Regions from separate parts of the Streptomyces sp. NPDC004542 genome, predicted to be linked through region 1. Evidence: predicted binding sites of a transcription regulator. Region 1 holds the regulator's gene; each other region holds the start of a gene.
What was found. Region 1 encodes HrcA, which represses chaperone genes, less so after heat shock. Its sites were predicted from a motif close to TTNGCACTCNGNNNNNCNGAGTGCNAA; they were not measured.

Region 1 (6,624 bases):
CCACCCGGGGGACCACCCCCGGACCCCCGGCAGAACGAGCCGCACCCTCACCCGGACTCACCTCACCGCCCGTTGAACGCGTCCTTCAACCGCGAGAACAACCCCTGCTGCCCCGGCTGGAACTGGCCCTGTGGGCGTTCTTCGCCGCGGAGTTTGGCCAGTTCGCGCAGGAGCCGTTCCTGCTCGGGGTCGAGCTTGGTCGGGGTCTGGACCTCGACGTGGACGATGAGGTCGCCCCGGCCGCCGCCGCGCAGGTGCGTGACGCCCCGGCCGTGCAGCGGGATCGACTGGCCGGACTGGGTGCCCGGGCGGATGTCGACCTCTTCCATGCCGTCCAGCGTCTCCAGCGGCACCTTGGTGCCGAGGGAGGCCGCGGTCATCGGGATGGTGACCGTGCAGTGCAGGTCGTCGCCGCGCCGTTGGAAGGTGCTGTGCGGGAGTTCGTGGATCTCGACGTACAGGTCACCGGCGGGACCGCCGCCCGGTCCGACCTCGCCCTCGCCGGCGAGCTGGATGCGGGTGCCGTTGTCGACACCGGCGGGGATCTTGACCGTCAGGGTGCGGCGGGAGCGCACCCGGCCGTCGCCGGCGCACTCCGGGCACGGGGTCGGTACCACCGTGCCGAAGCCCTGGCACTGCGGACAGGGGCGGGAGGTCATGACCTGGCCCAGGAAGGACCGGGTGACCTGGGAGACCTCACCGCGACCGCGGCACATGTCACACGTCTGGGCGGTCGTACCCGGCGCGGCGCCCTCGCCGTTGCAGGTGTTGCAGACGACCGCCGTGTCGACCTGGATGTCCTTGGTCGTGCCGAAGGCCGCCTCGTCCAGCTCGACCTCGATACGGATCATCGCGTCCTGGCCGCGCCGGGTCCGCGAACGCGGGCCGCGCTGGGACGCGGTGCCGAAGAAGGCGTCCATGATGTCGGAGAAGTTGCCGAAGCCACCCGCCCCGAAGCCGCCCGCGCCGGCGCCGCCGGCCTGCGAGAGCGGGTCGCCGCCGAGGTCGTAGACCTGCTTCTTCTGCGGGTCCGACAGCACCTCGTAGGCGGCGTTGATCTCCTTGAACCGCTCCTGCGTCTTGGGATCAGGATTGACATCCGGGTGCAGCTCGCGTGCGAGCCGGCGGAAGGCCTTCTTGATCTCTTCCTGCGACGCGTCGCGGCGCACGCCGAGAACGGCGTAGTAGTCCGTGGCCACTTACGACTCCGCCAGGATCTGTCCGACGTACCGTGCCACTGCGCGTACCGCTCCCATCGTTCCCGGGTAGTCCATGCGGGTCGGTCCGACCACGCCGAGCTTGGCAACCGCCTCGCCGCCCGAACCGTAGCCGACCGACACCACCGAGGTGGAGTTGAGTCCCTCATGGGCGTTCTCGTGCCCGATGCGCACGGTCATGCCCGAATCCTTGGCCTCGCCCAGCAGCTTGAGCAGGACGACCTGCTCCTCGAGCGCCTCGAGCACCGGCCGGATGGTGAGGGGAAAGTCATGTCCGAAGCGGGTGAGATTGGCGGTACCGCCGATCATCAGCCGCTCCTCGTTCTCCTCGACCAGTGTCTCCAGCAGGGTGGAGAGCACGGTGGAGACCGTACCGCGATCCTCCGGGTCGAAGCCCTCCGGGAGGTCCTCGACCAGCCGCGGCACGTCGGTGAACCGGCGGCCCGCGACCCGGCTGTTGAGCCGCGCGCGCAGATCCGCCAGGGACGCCTCGCCGAAGGGGGCGGGGCAGTCGACCATCCGCTGCTCGACCCGGCCGGTGTCCGTGATCAGCACGAGCATCACGCGCGCCGGGGCGAGCGAGAGCAGCTCCACGTGCCGCACGGTCGAACGGGTCAGCGAGGGGTACTGCACGACCGCGACCTGCCGGGTCAGCTGCGCGAGCAGCCGCACCGTGCGGGCCACGACGTCGTCGAGGTCGACGGCGCCGTCGAGGAAGTTCTGGATCGCCCGCCGCTCGGGGCCGGTCATCGGCTTGACGCCCGCGAGCTTGTCGACGAAGAGCCGGTAGCCCTTGTCGGTGGGGATGCGCCCCGCGCTGGTGTGCGGCTGGGCGATGTACCCCTCGTCCTCCAGGGCCGCCATGTCGTTGCGGACGGTGGCCGGGGAGACGCCGAGGCTGTGCCGCTCGGTGAGCGCTTTCGAGCCGACGGGCTCCTCGGTGCCGACGTAGTCCTGGACGATGGCGCGCAGCACCTGCAGCCTGCGTTCACTCAGCATCCGCGCGCACCTCCAGCACATCGTCCCCTGCGGTCCTCGGGTCCTTCGCCTGGCACTCTGCGCTCGCGAGTGCCAGCATTCCCCGGCCCAGTGTACGGCCGTGGGGTACACCCCGGGCAAGGCCGGATCGTGCCGCCGCGCCCGGGTGGGACCGTTCCCCGCTAGCGTCGCGGTATGACGGTTGCTTGGGAAGAGCTGGGGTGGGAGCGGGTGGCCGCGGGGGTCGGACGGTGCCGGCTGCCGCGCTGGGACTGCACCACGGGACTGGTCCTCGGCGAGGGTACGGCGCTCGTGGTGGACGCCGGGTCGAGTCTCGCCGAAGGCGCGCGCCTGCGCGCACAGGCGCAGGAGCTGGCCGGGGGCCGTGTGACCCATCTCGCGCTCACCCACCCCCATTTCGACCATGTGCTGGGCGCGGCGGCCTTCGCGGGCGCGGAGATCTTCGCGGCGGTGGGCATGGACACCGTGCTCACGCACGAGCGCGAGGAGCTCCGCCTGGACGCCGTCCGGCAGGGCCTGCCGGTGGCGGAGGCGGACGAGGCGGTGGACTCCCTCCCTCTGCCCCGCCACCTGGTCTCGGGCGAGTGGACCCTCGACCTGGGCGACGGACGACAGGTGCTGCTGGCCAACGTCGGCCCGGGGCACAGCGCCCACGACCTGGCGGTGCTGGTTCCCGGCTCGGTCCCCGGCGAGCCCGAGGTGGTGTTCTGCGGCGACCTGGTCGAGGAGTCCGGCGATCCCCAGGCCGGCCCCGACGCCGTACCGTCCCACTGGCCGGCCGCCCTCGACCGGCTGCTCGACCTCGGCGGCGAGGACGCGCTGTACGTGCCCGGTCACGGAGCGGTGGTGGACGCGGCGTTCGTGCGGCGGCAACGCGACGAGCTGGCGGCGCGTTTCGGCGTGTCGCCCTGATGGCGGTACGGCTTCTCCTATCGTCATCCGAATGCGCCAGTATCCCGCCGATCTGAACCCTCCCTGGAAGAAACCCAAGCCCGTCCCGGAGGTGCCCGCGGAGCCCGGTCTGGTGGTCGAGGAGCCCGGCACCGGCTTCTGCGGCGCGGTGATCCGCTGCGAGGCGGGCACGGTGACCCTGGAGGACCGCTTCCGCAAGCACCGGGTGTTCCCGCTGGAACCGGGCGGGTTCCTGCTCGAGGGCAGGGTGGTCACGCTGGTGCGGCCGGCGTCGTCGGCTCCGGTACGTCCCACCCGTACCGCCTCCGGTTCGGTCGCCGTCCCGGGCGCACGCGCGCGCGTGGCCCGTGCCGGGCGCATCTACGTCGAGGGCCGGCACGACGCGGAACTGGTCGAGAAGGTGTGGGGCGACGACCTGCGCGTCGAGGGCGTGGTCGTGGAGTACCTGGAGGGCGTGGACGACCTGCCCGCCGTCGTGGCCGAGTTCGGGCCGGGGCCGGACGCGCGGCTGGGTGTCCTGGTGGACCACCTGGTCCCGGGCACGAAGGAGTGGCGGATCGCGCAGTCGGTGACCAGTGAGCACGCGCTGGTGGTCGGCCACCCGTACATCGACATCTGGGAGGCGGTGAAGCCGTCGGCCCTGGGGATTCCGGGCTGGCCACAGGTGCCGCACGGCCAGGACTGGAAGACGGGGGTGTGCCGGGCGCTGGGGTGGCCTTCGGACAACACCGGAGCGGTGTGGCAGGCGATCCTGGCGCGGGTGGGTTCCTACAAGGACCTGGAGCCGGAGTTGCTGGGGCGGGTGGAGGAGCTGATCGACTTCGTCACGGGTAGCGGTGGGGCCTGACGCCCTTGTAGGTGCCGAATTCGGTGGTGTCCAGCTCGACGCCGAGTGATTCCAGCGGGAGTGCAGCGCCGAATCGGGTGATCCTCTGGGCCTGGTAGTCGGCCTCGTCCCCCATGCCTACGGGCTCCGTGAGCAGGACGCAGTGTGCCATGATCGGGTCGATGATCAGGTAAGCGGGGATCTCGCCTGCCGCGTAGACGGAACGCTTGACGCCGTAGTCCCGGTCGACGCTCGTCTTGGAGACCACCTCGACCACCAACGTGATCAACTGCGACGGCAGCAGGCGCCCCGAGTCCGGGGCGACGCCGCGTTGAATGACCACCAGATCCGGAATGGGCTCGCTGGCCTCGTTGATGATGTCCACGTCCGTCGTCTGAAGCCGTGCCCAGCGTTTGCGCGGGATCTGGTCCTGCACCTCCTCCACAATCCGGTTGTGCACCAGATCCGGAGCGGCCATCATCACGATTTCTCCCCGAAGAAGCTCGACCTTGACGCCCTCCGGAGGTTCGAACTCCTCGAAGAACCTGGTCATCCCACGCTCGTCCACAGCGGTCATCTCCGTGGCCTCCACATCCGCCGCGTCCTGTTGGCGGCAGCCTACGAACCAGGTTAGGGACCGAACCGGCGTTCCGGGGGGATTCACTCGCCGGAGTGATCAGTCGACCAAGTCCCGCACCACCGCGTCCGCCAGCAGCCGCCCCCGCAGCGTCAGCACCGCCCGCCCCTCCTCGTACGGCCCCGCCTCCAGCAGCCCGTCGCCCAGCGCCCGCCGTGAAGCCGCCAGCCCGTCCTCCTTCAGCAGGGACAGCGGCACCCCCTCCCGCAGCCGCAGCTCCAGCAGGATCCGCTCCACCCGCCGGTCTTCGTCGGACAGCAGCTCCCGCCCGGCGCCCGGCGAGCGGCCCGACGCCAGCGCCGCCGCGTACGCCCCGGGATGCTTCACGTTCCACCAGCGGACGCCCCCCACGTGCGAGTGCGCCCCCGGTCCCGCGCCCCACCAGTCGGCGCCCCGCCAGTACAGCTCGTTGTGCAGGCAGCGGCCCGCCTCGGAACCGGCCCAGTTGGAGACCTCGTACCACTCGAAGCCGGCCGCCGACAGCCGCTCCTCCGCGATCAGGTAGCGGTCGGCGTGGACGTCGTCGTCGGTCATCGGGACCTCGCCCCGGCGGATGCGGCGGGCGAGCTGGGTGCCCTCCTCGACGATCAGCGCGTACGCGCTGATGTGGTCCGGGCCGGCGCCCAGGGCCGCGTCGAGCGAGGCCCGCCAGTCGTCGTCGGACTCACCGGGGGTGCCGTAGATCAGGTCCAGGTTGACGTGCTCGAAGCCCGCCGCGCGCGCCTGAGCCACGCGCTCCTCGGGCCGGCCCGGGGTGTGCGTCCGGTCGAGCACGCGCAGCACGTGCCGCTTCGCGCTCTGCATGCCGAGGGAGATCCGGGTGAAGCCGCCCTCCCGCAGCCGCGCCAGGTACGCCGGGTCCACCGACTCCGGGTTCGCCTCGGTCGTGACCTCCGCGTCCGCCGCCAGGCCGAACTCGTCCCGGATCGCCCCCAGCATCCGTACCAGGTCGTCGGCGGCCAGCAGCGTGGGCGTACCGCCCCCGACGAACACCGTGCGGACCTCGCGCGGGTCGTCGCCGAGCACCTTGCGGGCCAGGCGGACCTCGTCGGTCAGGGTGTCGGCGTAGTTCTCGCGGGAGGCGAGCACGCCGCCGGTGCCGCGCAGCTCGGTGGCGGTGTAGGTGTTGAAGTCGCAGTAGCCGCAGCGGGTCGCGCAGTACGGGACGTGCAGGTAGAAGCCGAGGGGGCGGTCGGCGGCCCCGGCGAGCGCGGACGCGGGCAGGGCGCCGTCGGCGGGGACGGGCTCGCCGTCGGGGAGTGCGGAGGGCATGCCCTCCATTGTCCCGCACGCCCGGACCGTCTCCTCCCGCCCGCCGGGACCGTCTCCGCCGGTCGCCCTACTCCGCCTGGAGCACCAGCAGCGCCAGGTCGTCCTCGGGCGCCCCGCCGCCGAACTCGTGCACCAGCCGGCGGATGCGCTCCGCGACCTGCTCGGCGTCGAGCCCCGCGCACCCCTCGAGGGCCCGCGCGAGCCCGTCGCCGTCGTCGAACTGGCGGGAGCCGTCGCGCCGCTCGGTCACCCCGTCCGTGACGCACAGCAGGGTGTCTCCGGGACGCAGCTCGAAGGTCTCGCTGGTGTACGTCTCGTCCTCGACGACCCCGAGGAGCGTCTGTGGCTTCGCGACCGTGCGGACCCGGCCGTCGGGTCCGAGGAGCAGCGGCAGGGGGTGCCCGGCGGAGGCGAGGGTGCAGCGGACGCCGCCGTCGAAGGGGGCGAGCTCGCCGTAGAGGAGAGAGAGGAAGCGGGTCTGCGGGCCGTCGCCGGGGGCGACGGGGCGGCCGCCGGCGGCGACCAGGGCGCGGGCGGCGGCGTCGGCGGCCTCGGTGGCGTCGTCCAGGAGGAGCTGGTTGAGGCGGTCGAGGACGTCGGCGACGCGGTAGCCCTCGCGGGCGAGGAGCCGCAGCCAGGGGCGGGCGAGGCCGATCACCACGGCGGCCTCCGGTCCCTTGCCCTGTACGTCGCCCACCGCGAAGCACCAGCGGCCGTCGCCCGCCGGGAACAGGTCGTAGAAGTCGCCGCTGGGGCCGCCC
Region 2 (6,624 bases), on a different contig from region 1:
ACCGGGTCGCCGCCGTAGGCGTCGGTGCGCAGGTTGGTGCCGGCCCACAGGAACTGGTCGAGGAGGTAGCCGTGGGCGCCGTGGATCTCCACGCCGTCGAAGCCGATGCGCTCGGCGTCCGCGGCGGCCTGGGCGAACGCGGCGACGACGTCGTCCAGGTCCGCTTGGGTCATGGCCTTGCCGGTGGGCTCGGCACCCGCGGTGACCAGACCGGACGGGCCCACCGCGGGGGCGTCCGGGAACGGGGGCTGGCCCTGCTTGCGGACCATGCCGATGTGCCACAGCTGCGGCACGATCGTGCCGCCCGCCTCGTGCACCGCTCCGGCCACCTTCTGCCAGCCCGTGAGCTGCTCCTCACCGTGGAACCGGGGCACGCGGTCACTGTTGCCCGCCGACTCGTGACCGACGTACGTACCCTCGGTGACGATCAGGCCCACCCCGGCGGCGGCACGACGGGCGTAGTACGACAGCACGTCCTCGCCGGGGACGCCGCCCGGGGAGAACATGCGGGTCATCGGCGCCATCGCGATGCGGTTCGGGACGGTCAGGCCGTTGATCGTCGTCGGCCGGGAGAGGATCTGGGCCGCGCGGGAGGCGTGGGGCGTGGCGGTCACGTGTGGGCTCCTCGTGAGGTGTGGGGACAACCGACTGGTATGTGCACGCGCATTGTTGCACCGCCTTAAGCAAAACACCCGCTCCGGGCCACGCATTCCGCACCCCGGTTCCGCCATCGCGTGATCCAGCACACACCCGGACGTCCTGACCGCCGAGGAGCTCAAGGACTACGCCGACTGAGGCCCACGAAACGCCCGAGGGCGGCACCCCCAGCCAGAAGCTGGACGTACCGCCCTCGGTCCGAAGGACAGGCGATCAACCGTCAGGCCGATCAGAAGTCCATGTCACCGCCCGGCATGCCGCCGCCGGCGGGCGCGGCGGCCTTCTCCGGCTTGTCGGCGATGACGGCCTCGGTAGTGAGGAACAGCGCGGCGATGGAGGCGGCGTTCTGCAGGGCAGAGCGGGTCACCTTCGCCGGGTCGATGATGCCCTCGGCGATCATGTCGACGTACTCGCCGGTCGCGGCGTTCAGGCCGTGGCCGACCGTCAGGTTGCGCACCTTCTCCACGACGACGCCACCCTCGAGACCACCGTTGACGGCGATCTGCTTGAGCGGGGCCTCCAGCGCGAGCTTCACGGCGTTGGCGCCGGTCGCCTCGTCACCCTCGAGCTCCAGCTTCTCGAAGACCTGGGAGGCCTGGAGCAGGGCCACGCCACCACCGGCGACGATGCCCTCCTCGACGGCCGCCTTGGCGTTGCGGACGGCGTCCTCGATGCGGTGCTTGCGCTCCTTGAGCTCGACCTCGGTGGCGGCACCGGCCTTGATGACGGCCACGCCGCCCGCGAGCTTGGCCAGGCGCTCCTGGAGCTTCTCGCGGTCGTAGTCGGAGTCGCTGTTCTCGATCTCGGCGCGGATCTGGTTGACCCGGCCGTTGACCTGGTCCGAGGAGCCGGCACCGTCGACGATGGTGGTCTCGTCCTTGGTGATGACCACCTTGCGGGCCTTGCCCAGCAGGTCGAGGGTGGCGTTCTCCAGCTTGAGACCGACCTCCTCGGAGATGACCTCGCCGCCCGTGAGGATGGCGATGTCGCCGAGCATGGCCTTGCGGCGGTCGCCGAAGCCCGGGGCCTTGACGGCGACGGACTTGAAGGTGCCGCGGATCTTGTTGACGACCAGGGTCGACAGGGCCTCGCCCTCGACGTCCTCGGCGATGATCAGCAGCGGCTTGCCCGACTGCATGACCTTCTCCAGCAGCGGGAGCAGGTCCTTGACCGAGGAGATCTTGGAGTTGGCGATCAGGATGTACGGGTCGTCGAGGACGGCCTCCATACGCTCCATGTCGGTGGCGAAGTACGCCGAGATGTAGCCCTTGTCGAAGCGCATACCCTCGGTGAGCTCCAGCTCCAGACCGAAGGTCTGGGACTCCTCGACGGTGATGACGCCTTCCTTGCCGACCTTGTCCATGGCCTCGGCGATGAGCTCGCCGATCTGGGTGTCGGCGGCGGAGATGGAGGCCGTGGAAGCGATCTGCTCCTTGGTCTCGACGTCCTTCGCCTGCTCCAGCAGGGCGGCGGAGACGGCCTCGACGGCCTTCTCGATACCGCGCTTGAGGGCCATCGGGTTGGCGCCGGCGGCTACGTTGCGCAGGCCCTCCTTGACCAGGGCCTGGGCGAGAACGGTCGCGGTGGTCGTACCGTCACCGGCGACGTCGTCCGTCTTCTTGGCGACTTCCTTGACCAGCTCGGCGCCGATCTTCTCGTACGGGTCCTCGAGCTCGATCTCCTTGGCGATGGACACACCATCGTTGGTGATCGTGGGGGCGCCCCACTTCTTCTCGAGGACGACGTTGCGGCCCTTGGGGCCGAGCGTCACCTTGACGGCGTCCGCGAGCTGGTTCATGCCGCGCTCGAGGCCGCGCCGCGCCTCCTCGTCGAACGCGATGATCTTGGCCATGTGAAGTGGTCCCTCCAGGACTGGGGGTGATTCCTTCGGACCGCGCCCGCGCCCGCGACGGACGGCTCGCGGACCTCGTGGTTCCTTGCCCCACTTGGCCTGCGGGCCTCACCGACCCGGTCCTTCGCTGTCACTCTCACCTTCAGAGTGCTAACGCCAATGATTAGCACTCGGCATGCCTGAGTGCAAGGCGCGCCCGCGAAGCGGGCTCGATGAGGGGTGGCGGTCGGGTGACGGGCGGGCGCAAGCGGCTACGGGGGTCCGGGCGGGGCGCTGCGCCGTGCGCGAACAGGCCGCGCGGCGCCCTCCGGGCAGGGCGAAGGGCCCGCATCCTCCCGGATGCGGGCCCTCCACCCTGTGAAAACGTTCAGGCGGTGACGCGAACCATGTCGGCCTGCGGACCCTTCTGGCCCTGCGAGATCTCGAACTCGACCCGCTGACCCTCTTCCAGGGTGCGGTAGCCGTCCATCTGAATCGCGCTGTAGTGGACGAAGACGTCCGCACCACCGTCGACCGCGATGAAGCCGTACCCCTTCTCCGCGTTGAACCACTTGACGGTGCCCTGAGCCATGCCTAACTCCCCTATTACTGGCCCTTGCACGGATCCACACTTCGCGGATCCGGGTCAGACCTCACCCCCCAACTGGTCTGGGGGCGTGCGCCGGAACGCGTCGACCGCGGCCGAATGTATCTGTCCAACTGCCGTCTGCAACAGGTCAATCGGACGAGAAATCTGGACGGCAGCGGTCGGGAATCTGCCAAAAATTCGGCTGAATTCTGGGCAAGTCGGGCTCCACAAAAGCTGCATAAGGCGCAAAAGGTTCGCACACTTTGGCTACTTCTTGTCGGGTGTGCGATACGAATCCGGGGGCCCTGCCCCGGGTTCCGGGAGCGCGTTCCCCAACTCTACCGTGCTCAACCACACTGAATTGCCCCCTCCGCTTCTCTCGCGGAGGGGGCAATTCGATGAACTCTCGGTGCTACGCATTACCGACGGTAATGTTCGGTCATTCGGTCAGCCGCCGGCCACGGCCGGAATGATGGAGACGCCCGCGCCGTCCGGGGTCTCGGTCTGCAGACCCTGCTCGAACCGCACGTCGTCGTCGTTGACGTACACGTTGACGAAGCGACGCAGCTTGCCCTGGTCGTCCAGGACGCGGGCGGCGATGCCGGTGTGGTTCTTCTCCAGGTCGGCGATGACGTCGGCGAGGGTCGCGCCCTCGGCCTGGACCTCGGCCTGGCCGCCCGTGTAGGTGCGCAGGATGGTCGGGATACGAACGGTGACGCTCATGCGGTGTGACCTCCGATGGGTGAGCGGGGCGGGACGCCTAGGCGAGGCCGGCCTGGCGGAAGGAATCGAGGGTGGGACGGATCGTGGCGGTCAGACCGGTGCCCGCCACCGCGTCCAGCGTCTTCAGCCCGTCGCCCGTGTTGAGGACGACGGTCGTCGCGGCCGGGTCGAGGAGGCCGTCCTTGATCAGCTTGCGGGTGACGCCGACGGTCACCCCGCCCGCCGTCTCGGCGAAGATGCCCTCCGTGCGGGCCAGCAGCTTGATGGCGTCCACCACCTCTTCGTCCGTCACGTCCTCCACCGCGCCGCCCGTGCGGCGCGCGATGTCGAGGACGTACGGCCCGTCCGCCGGGTTGCCGATGGCGAGGGACTTGGCGATGGTGTTCGGCTTCTGCGGGCGCACGACGTCGTGGCCCGCCTTGAACGCGGTGGACACCGGCGAGCAGCCCTCGGCCTGGGCGCCGAAGATCTTGTACGGCTTGTCCTCGACCAGGCCGAGCTTGATCAGCTCCTGCAGACCCTTGTCGATCTTGGTGAGCTGGGAACCGGAGGCGATCGGCACGACGATCTGGTCCGGCAGCCGCCAGCCGAGCTGCTCGCAGATCTCGTACGCCAGGGTCTTGGACCCCTCGGCGTAGTACGGGCGCAGGTTGACGTTGACGAAGCCCCAGCCCTCGCCCGCCGGGTCGCCGATCAGCTCGGAGCAGAAACGGTTCACGTCGTCGTAGTTGCCCTCGATGCCGACGAGCTCGCCGCCGTAGACCGCGGCCATGACGACCTTGCCCTGCTCCAGGTCGTGCGGGATGAACATGCAGGACCTGAAGCCCGCCCGGGCCGCGGCGGCGCCCACCGCGCCGGCCAGGTTGCCGGTGGAGGAGCAGGAGAGGGTGGTGAAACCGAAGGCGCGCGCCGCCTCCAGCGCCTGGGCGACCACCCGGTCCTTGAAGGAGTGCGTCGGGTTGCCGGAGTCGTCCTTCACGTACAGGCGCGACGGCTCGATGCCGAGTTCGCGGGCCAGGTTGTCGGCCTTGACGAGCTTGGTCCAGCCGGGGTTGAGGTTCGGCTTGTCCGCCACGTCGGCCGGGACCGGCAGCAGCGGGGCGTAGCGCCAGATGTTCGCGGGGCCCGCCTCGATGCGCCTGCGGAGCTCCTCGGTGTCGTAGGACGAGAAGTCGTAGGCGATCTCGAGCGGGCCGAAACACTCCTCGCAGGCGAAGACCGGTCCGAGCGGCACCCGGTGGCCGCACTCCCGACAGCTCAGAGCGGCGGCGGGGCCGAGGTCTACGGTGGAGTCGGTGGTGCTTGCAACAGTCTGCACAGCCATGTGAGGCGAGGCCCTTTCTCCTCATCTTCCTCACGACGCATCTCGCCGTGAGACGGATTTGGCACCTTCCCTAGCCGGGAGCCTCGCGGAACGATCAGCTGTGCTGGCACAGCGACCGGTACGAGAACCGACTGGAGGGTTGCCGGGGCTTCATCGGGCCGTGTCCCTCTGCCCCTCTGGATGAGCGGTATTCGGTTGTGAACAGCGGTGACCTCGGACATGCGATGGTCATCCGCGTTGTTCAAGACTGTAACCGAAGGCCGGGACAGTTGAGATAGTCGTCCGAACCGCGAGACAAACAGTGAGGAGCCGCGCACCGTGCTGGAAGAAGTCGAGCGCTGGCTGGGCACCCGCTCCTGGTCCGTGACCGATCGTCCCCTCCACCAGATCCTGGCCGCCAAGCAGCGCACGGGCCAGTCGGTCAGCGTCGTGCTGCCGGCGCTCAACGAGGAGGGGACGGTCGGCGACATCGTCGCGATCATCCGTCACGACCTCATGCAGCAGGCCCCGCTCGTCGACGAGATCGTCGTCGTCGACTCGGGGTCCACCGACCGCACCTCCGAGGTGGCCGCCGCCGCGGGCGCCCGGGTCGTCCACCGCGACGCCGTCCTGCCGCGGATACCGGCCCTGCCCGGCAAGGGCGAGGTCCTGTGGCGGTCGCTGCTGGTCACGAGCGGGGACATCGTCTGTTTCATCGACGCCGACCTGAGGGAGTTCTCCTCGGACTTCGTCTCGGGGATCGTCGGCCCGCTGCTGACCGACCCGGGCGTGGACCTGGTCAAGGGCATGTACGACCGTCCGCTCGGCGGCACGGCGGGCCAGGGCGGTCGGGTCACCGAGCTGATGGCGCGACCGCTGCTGAACATGCACTGGCCGCAGCTGGCCGGCTTCGTGCAGCCGCTCGGCGGGGAGTACGCGGCCCGCCGCTCCCTGCTGGAGCAGCTGCCCTTCCCGGTCGGGTACGGCGTGGAGCTCGGCATGCTGGTCGACGCGCTGCACCTGGTCGGCCTGGACGCCCTCGCCCAGGTGGACGTGGGGGTGCGCAAACACCGCCACCAGGACGGGCAGGCGCTGGGCCGGATGGCCGCCGCCATCTACCGCACCGCCCAGCTCCGGCTGGCCCGCGGTCACCTCGTCCGGCCCGTCCTCACCCAGTTCGAGCGGGGCGAGGACGGCTTCGAGCCGCGCACCTTTTCCGTGGACACGGAGGAACGGCCGCCGATGGTGGAGATCGCGGAGTACGCGGCACGGCGGGTGGCCTGAGCCCGCCCGTATTCCCGTCCGCATCCCGTCCGTATCCCGCCGGTGTCACCGCGCGGGGGAGGGAACGTACGTTTGAGCGTTTGCGGGCCGGGCTAGGTTGAGACTCATGGCTTCCACGCACGGTGCTGAGGTGCTGGTCGCGTCCAATCGCGGCCCGGTTTCGTACGAGGTCCGGCAGGACGGTTCGCTGCACGCCAAACGGGGCGGCGGCGGGCTGGTCTCCGGGCTGTCGGCCAT
Region 3 (6,624 bases), on a different contig from region 1:
CGCGGCGGCGTGGTCAACGTGGCCTCGGTGGCGGCCTTCGTGCCGCGGGGTACGTACGGGGCGTCCAAGGCGTGGGTCGTGCAGTTCACCCAGGGCGCGGCCAGGGACCTGGCGGACAGCGGCGTCCGGCTGATGGCGCTGTGCCCCGGCTTCGTGCGCACGGAGTTCCACGAGCGGGCCGGGATGGGCACGGACAACATCCCGAACTGGATGTGGCTGGACGCCGACAAGCTGGTCGCGGCGGCGCTGGCCGATCTCGCGCGCGGCAAGTCGCTGTCCGTCCCGGACCCGCGCTACAAGGTGCTGATGGGACTGGTGAAGGTGGCGCCGCGCGGCCTGATGGGCGGGATCAGCTCTCGGACGGGGCGCAAGTACGGGCCCCGCTAGGACGGGTGACGCCGTCACTGCGGTGCGAAAATGGGCGTGACGGAACCGGACCAGGGGGGCCGGAGGCGGCGTCATGACCTTCGTACAGCTCATCGAGTGCAGGACCAGCCGGCTGGACGAGATGAACCGGCTCATGGACGACTGGGTCGAGCAGACCAAGGGGAAGCGGACCGCGACGCACGCGGTGGTCGGCACGGACCGCTCGGACGCGTCGCACGTCGTCGAGGTGGTGGAGTTCCCGTCGTACGAGGAGGCGGTGCGGAACTCGCGGCTCCCGGAGACCGGCCGGATCTTCCGGGACATGGTCGCCCTGTGCGACGAGACGCCCACGTTCACCGATCTGGACGTGGTGCGGGACGAGCCGTTGTACGCGGCGACGGTCCGCCGCTTCCACCGGACGCTCGCCACCCCGGGTGAGCTGCCGCCGCTCAACGACCTGCTCGACGAGGACATCCACAGCCACGACCCGGTCAACCCGCAGGACACGATCGGTCTCGACGCCGTCCGCGGCGAGTACCGGATGTGGCGGGACGCCTTCGACTTCGCCTTCGCGGTCGAGGACGTGATCGCCCAGGGCGACCGGGCCTGCACGCGGTGGACCTGGAACGCCACGCACAAGGCGGACTTCCTGGGGATTCCCGCCACGGACAGGCAGGTCACCATGACCGGGACGACCGTGTTCCGCTTCCGGGACAACGGGAAGATCGCCGAGACCTGGTGGCAGCACGACCAGCTGGGGCTGATGCAGCAGCTGGGGGCGCTGGACGCGCTGGAGCAGTAGTCGCCCGGCGCGCACCCGGGCTCAGGGAGAACGAAACGGTGCCCAGTCCCCCGCGGGGGACTGGGCACCGTCGGCTCGGCCCGGCTCAGCCGGGGCCGGAACCCGGCTCAGGGCTCAGTGGGCGTGCCCGTGGCCGTGGCCGGCGGCGGCCGGCTCTTCCTCTTCCTTCTTCTCGACGACCAGGGTCTCGGTCGTCAGCAGGAGGGAGGCGATGGAGGCGGCGTTCTCCAGGGCGGAGCGGGTGACCTTCACCGGGTCGATGACGCCGGCCTTGACCAGGTCGCCGTACTCGCCGGTGGCGGCGTTGTAGCCGTTGCCCTTCTCCAGCTCGGCCACCTTGGAGACGATGACGTAGCCCTCGAGGCCGGCGTTCTCGGCGATCCAGCGCAGCGGCTCGACGGCGGCGCGGCGGACGACCGCGACACCGGTGGCCTCGTCGCCGGTCTTGTCGAGGTTGCCCTCGAGGACCTTGACGGCGTGGACCAGTGCGGAGCCACCACCGGAGACGATGCCCTCCTCGACCGCGGCGCGGGTCGCGGAGATGGCGTCCTCCAGACGGTGCTTCTTCTCCTTCAGCTCCACCTCGGTGGCGGCGCCGACCTTGATCACGCACACGCCGCCGGCCAGCTTCGCGAGGCGCTCCTGGAGCTTCTCGCGGTCCCAGTCGGAGTCGGTGTTCTCGATCTCGGCCTTGATCTGCGCGACGCGGCCCACGACGTCCTCGGAGTTGCCGGCGCCGTCGACGATGGTCGTGTCGTCCTTGGTGACCGTGACACGGCGGGCGGAGCCCAGCACGTCCAGGCCGACCTGGTCGAGCTTGAGGCCGACCTCCTCGGAGATGACCGTGGCGCCGGTGAGGATCGCCATGTCCTGCAGCATCGCCTTGCGGCGGTCACCGAAGCCGGGGGCCTTGACCGCGACCGCGTTGAAGGTGCCGCGGATCTTGTTGACGACCAGGGTGGACAGGGCCTCGCCCTCGACGTCCTCGGCGATGATCAGCAGCGGCTTGGAGGAGTTGGTCTGGATGACCTTCTCCAGCAGCGGCAGCAGGTCGGCGATCGAGGAGATCTTGCCCTGGTTGATCAGGATGTACGGGTCGTCGAGGACGGCCTCCATACGCTCCTGGTCGGTCACGAAGTACGGCGACAGGTAGCCCTTGTCGAAGGCCATGCCCTCGGTGAAGTCCAGCTCCAGCCCGAAGGTGTTGGACTCCTCGACGGTGATGACGCCGTCCTTGCCGACCTTGTCCATGGCCTCGGCGATGAGCTCGCCGACCTGCTGGTCCTGGGCGGACAGCGCGGCGACGGCGGCGATGTCCGACTTCTCGTCGATCGGGCGGGCCGAGGCGAGCAGGTCGTCGGAGACGGCCTTGACCGCGGCGTCGATGCCCTTCTTCAGAGCGGCCGGGGAGGCGCCGGCGGCGACGTTCTTCAGACCCTCGCGGACGAGCGCCTGGGCCAGCACGGTGGCGGTGGTCGTACCGTCACCCGCGATGTCGTTGGTCTTGGTCGCCACCTCCTTCACCAGCTGGGCGCCGAGGTTCTCGTACGGGTCCTCGATCTCCACCTCACGGGCGATGGTGACGCCGTCGTTGGTGATGGTCGGAGCGCCGAACTTCTTGTCGATGACGACGTTGCGGCCCTTGGGGCCGATCGTCACCTTGACCGTGTCGGCCAGCTTGTTGACGCCGCGCTCGAGGGCGCGACGGGCGTCCTCGTCGAACTTCAGGATCTTCGCCATGGCAGCGGGAGCCCTCTCGGAAATCTGGATCAAAACGGCACTGCGCCCCGGGCGCCCGGCTTCTTACGGATGCGGGGGCCAGGGGCGCAGTTCAAGCAAAGGTGCTTGGAGGTGAAGCGGTGAACTACTTCTCGATGATCGCGAGGACGTCGCGGGCCGAGAGGACGAGGTACTCCTCGCCGTTGTACTTCACCTCGGTACCGCCGTACTTGCTGTAGAGCACGACGTCGCCGACGGAGACGTCGAGCGGAAGACGGTTACCGTCCTCGAAGCGGCCCGGGCCCACGGCCAGGACGACGCCCTCCTGGGGCTTCTCCTTGGCGGTGTCCGGGATGACCAGGCCAGAGGCCGTGGTCTGCTCGGCGTCCAGCGGCTGGACCACGATGCGGTCCTCGAGCGGCTTGATGGCAACCTTGGTGCTGGCGGTCGTCACGATCCGACCTCCCCCTTCGGAGATCTCACGGGGTTAACTGTCTGAGGTGGCGACCAGGTCGATCCGTCGTCGCGGGTGCCGGACCTGCCCGTCGCTTTGTTGGCACTCTCCTGTGGCGAGTGCCAGAACCGAGACTATGACCGCGATTAGCACTCGGTCAAGCGGAGTGCCAGTTGCCGTGCGGCGCGTCGGGTGTGCGGGGGGGGTCGGCGGCCGTCCGCCGGGGGCCTTTGCCCCCGGGCCCCGCTTCGGCCGGGCGGAGCCGAGCGGCACGCGAAGGCGTCCTCAGACGTAGTCCTCCAGGCGGCCCACCGTCAGGCCCCGGGCCTGCGCCTCGCGCAGGAGGCGCAGGGTGCGGTCCTTCAGGTCCGGGCCGGTGGATCCCTCGGGGCCCACCTGGATGATGTCGCCGCGGTGGAGACGGTGTTCGCCCCTGGCGTAGGCGAGGGCGTCGGCCGTCACGGAGGCGCGCCAGAGGACCACCGCCGAGATGCCGCAGTCGGCGGCGGCGCGCAGCGTCGTGGCGTCGTACGTGCCGTAGGGCGGGCGGAAGAGGCGGGGGCGGACGCCGAAGCGGGACCGGAGTTTCTCCTGCTGGCCGCAGATCTCGGCGCGCTGGCCGGCGTAGGGCAGTCCGGCCATGGCGGGATGGTCGAGGGTGTGGTTCTGGACGGCGGCGCCGACCGACCGCAGGCGGGCGAAGTGGCCGTAGCCGGGGCCCACGACGCTGTCGGTGAGGAACATGCTCACCGGGAGGCGCAGTTCGCGGACCATGTCGACGAAGCGCGGGTCCTTCTCGGCGCCGTCGTCGTAGGTGAGGAAGACGACCTTGTCGGAGGTCGGGACGCGGTCGACGACCGGGAGCGGGGGCAGGCCCCTCCGGCGGGGCGCGCGGGGACGGAGCGGAACGCGGGCCGGGGGGCTCGGGGCGGGGGCGAGCGGGGCGCGCAGCCCCCAGTGGCGGTACGCCACGTCACGGGCGGGCGCGGGGTGGCGTACCCGCTGGGCCGCCTTCTCACCCAGCCGTTCGATCGGGTCGACGGACTGGGCGCAGCCGGCGAGGAGGAGTGCGGCCCCGGTGAGCGCGGCGGCGGCCAGGACCCGGCGTCGCCGCCACCGCCGCCTCACAGGTAGTCCTCCAGGCGGGCCACCGCGTACCCCTCGGCCGTGACCTTGTCCAGGAACCGGCGCATGTCGTCGACCATCGTGCCGTTCCAGTCGTCCCGTCCCCGGAAGTGGGTCAGGACGATGTCGCCGGGGTGCAGGCTCTGGTCGTCCTCCCGGTACTCCCAGTGGTCGACGTAGACCTCCTCGTCCCAGATGGGCGCGTACTTGATGCCGCAGGACTTGGCGGCGAGCAGGGTGTCGCGGTTGTAGTTGCCGTAGGGCGGGCGGAAGACGGCCGGGGTCTTGCCGAACTGCTCGCGCATGATCCGCTGCATGCCGCAGATCTCGTCGCGCTGCTCGTCGTAGGACAGGCCCGGCAGGTAGGGGTGGGTGAGGGTGTGGTTGTTGAGGGTGATGCCCTTGGCCTGCATCGTCCGGAAGTAGCCGTAGTCGTCCTCGACCAGGTAGTTGCTGAGGAACGCGGTGTAGGGGATCTTCAGGTCGCTCATCATGCGCAGGAAGGCCGGGTCCTTCTCGGCGCCGTCGTCGATCGTGAGGAAGACGATCTTCTGCCGGGTGGGGACCGTGGTGAAGACCGGAGGCAGGTCCAGTTCCTCCTGGCCGTCGACCTCGAATCCGTCGCGGGCGGTGATCCGCGGCTTGCGGGCGGGGGGCGGCGGCGGTGTCAGCGGGGCCGCGGCCAGGCCCCAGCGCCGGGCGGCGGCGGCCAGGGCGGCGTGGGAGGTACGCAGCCGGGAGGCGTAGGAGTCCAGGGCCTCGGCGGGCCCGCGGAGGCGCTGCTGGCCCGGGGCCGGCCGGACGTCCGGGGCCGTGCCCGGTGCCGTACAGCCGGAGAGGGGACCGCCGGAGACGACGGCGGCCACGGCGAGCGCGACCAGTCCGGACCGGGTGACCGCCCGCCTCCCTCGCGCACCATTTTTGTCATTTTGTACTACTACTCGCATGGTGTGGGATCTTCGCAGAGCCCCGGCCCCCGACCGGCCCGACACCGCCGCCGCGGGCGCACCATCCACCGGCTGGCCCACAATGACCCGGTGAACGACCTGCTCCCCTTCCGCTCCCTGCTCACCCCCGAGGGCCGCGCCCTCCTCGACGAGGTGCGCGGCACGGCACCGGCCGAGGAACTCGCCGTCGCCACCCGGCTGCGCCGCGACCACCCCGCGGACCTGGTCTCGGCCGCCCTCGGCCAGGCCAGGCTGCGGCAGCGGGCGGCGGCCAAGTTCGGCGCCGCGGACGCGGAGCGGATGTTCTTCACTGCGAACGGGGTCGAGCAGTCGACCCGCACGAGCGTGGCGGGCTACCGGGCCGGCCGGCTGAGGGAGCTGGGGGTGACGTCCGTCGCGGACCTGTGCTGCGGCATCGGCGGCGACGCGATCGCCTTCGCCCGCGCCGGGATCCGCGTCCTCGCCGTGGACCGCGATCCGCTGACGGTGGCCGTGGCCCGGGCGAACGCCGAGGCGCTGGGGCTGACGGAACTCATCGAGGTGCGGGAGGCCGATGTCACGGAGGTCGGCACCGCCGGGTACGACGCGGTGTTCGTGGACCCCGCCCGGCGCGGCGGACGGGGCCGTATCTTCGATCCCGAGGCGTACTCACCGCCCTTGTCCTGGGCCGTGAGCGCCGCGTCCGCGGCCCGGGTGGCCGCCCTGAAGGTCGCCCCCGGCATCCCGCACGAGGCGGTCCCCGAGCGGGCCGAGGCCGAGTGGATCTCCGACGGCGGGGACGTGAAGGAGGCGGTGCTCTGGTTCGGCACCGGCGGCACGGCCGTGCGGGCCACGCTGCTGCCGGGGCCACGCTCGCTGCTCTCCCGGGGCCTGCCCGACCCCGGAGTGCGGCCCGTGGGGCGGTACCTGTACGAGCCGGACGGCGCCGTCGTCCGGGCGCACCTGGTGGCGGAGGTCGCCGAGGAGGTGGACGGCGGGCTGATCGACCCGACCATCGCCTACGTCACGGCGGACGCCCACCGGCCGACGGTGTACGCCTCCGCGTACGAGATCACCGACCAGCTCCCCTTCAACGTCAAGAAGTTGAAAGCCCTGCTCAGACAGCGTGAGGTCGGCGTCCTGACCGTGAAGAAGCGCGGCTCGGCGGTCGAACCCGAGGAACTCCGCAGGAAGGTCAAGCCCCAGGGCCCCCACTCGGCGACGGTGTTCCT

Region 2: a site for HrcA is predicted at 2,673-2,699, ahead of groL (chaperonin GroEL). Genes of this name have one in related genera too.
Region 3: a site for HrcA is predicted at 3,488-3,514, ahead of groES (co-chaperone GroES). Genes of this name have one in related genera too.

What each region holds. Positions count from the first base shown of each region.
Region 1 is NZ_JBEXLP010000014.1:94,304-100,927, forward strand. It holds gene dnaJ (molecular chaperone DnaJ) at 63-1,199, opposite strand; gene hrcA (heat-inducible transcriptional repressor HrcA) at 1,200-2,216, opposite strand; gene ABZX30_RS11450 (MBL fold metallo-hydrolase) at 2,391-3,128, shown strand; gene ABZX30_RS11455 (DUF3097 domain-containing protein) at 3,160-3,975, shown strand; gene ABZX30_RS11460 (Uma2 family endonuclease) at 3,953-4,531, opposite strand; gene hemW (radical SAM family heme chaperone HemW) at 4,631-5,863, opposite strand; gene ABZX30_RS11470 (SpoIIE family protein phosphatase) at 5,931-6,624, opposite strand, start outside.
Region 2 is NZ_JBEXLP010000002.1:138,721-145,344, forward strand. It holds gene ABZX30_RS02155 (NADH:flavin oxidoreductase) at 1-614, opposite strand, end outside; gene groL (chaperonin GroEL) at 887-2,509, opposite strand; gene ABZX30_RS02165 (cold-shock protein) at 2,877-3,080, opposite strand; gene ABZX30_RS02170 (ubiquitin-like small modifier protein 1) at 3,525-3,800, opposite strand; gene thrC (threonine synthase) at 3,838-5,124, opposite strand; SAM riboswitch class I at 5,143-5,311, opposite strand; gene ABZX30_RS02180 (glucosyl-3-phosphoglycerate synthase) at 5,443-6,387, shown strand; gene ABZX30_RS02185 (trehalose-6-phosphate synthase) at 6,494-6,624, shown strand, end outside.
Region 3 is NZ_JBEXLP010000001.1:292,127-298,750, forward strand. It holds gene ABZX30_RS01370 (SDR family oxidoreductase) at 1-387, shown strand, start outside; gene ABZX30_RS01375 (ester cyclase) at 461-1,168, shown strand; gene groL (chaperonin GroEL) at 1,283-2,908, opposite strand; gene groES (co-chaperone GroES) at 3,033-3,341, opposite strand; gene ABZX30_RS01390 (polysaccharide deacetylase family protein) at 3,627-4,469, opposite strand; gene ABZX30_RS01395 (polysaccharide deacetylase family protein) at 4,466-5,413, opposite strand; gene ABZX30_RS01400 (methyltransferase domain-containing protein) at 5,396-6,624, shown strand, end outside; gene ABZX30_RS01405 (RNA polymerase sigma factor) at 6,624-6,624, opposite strand, start outside.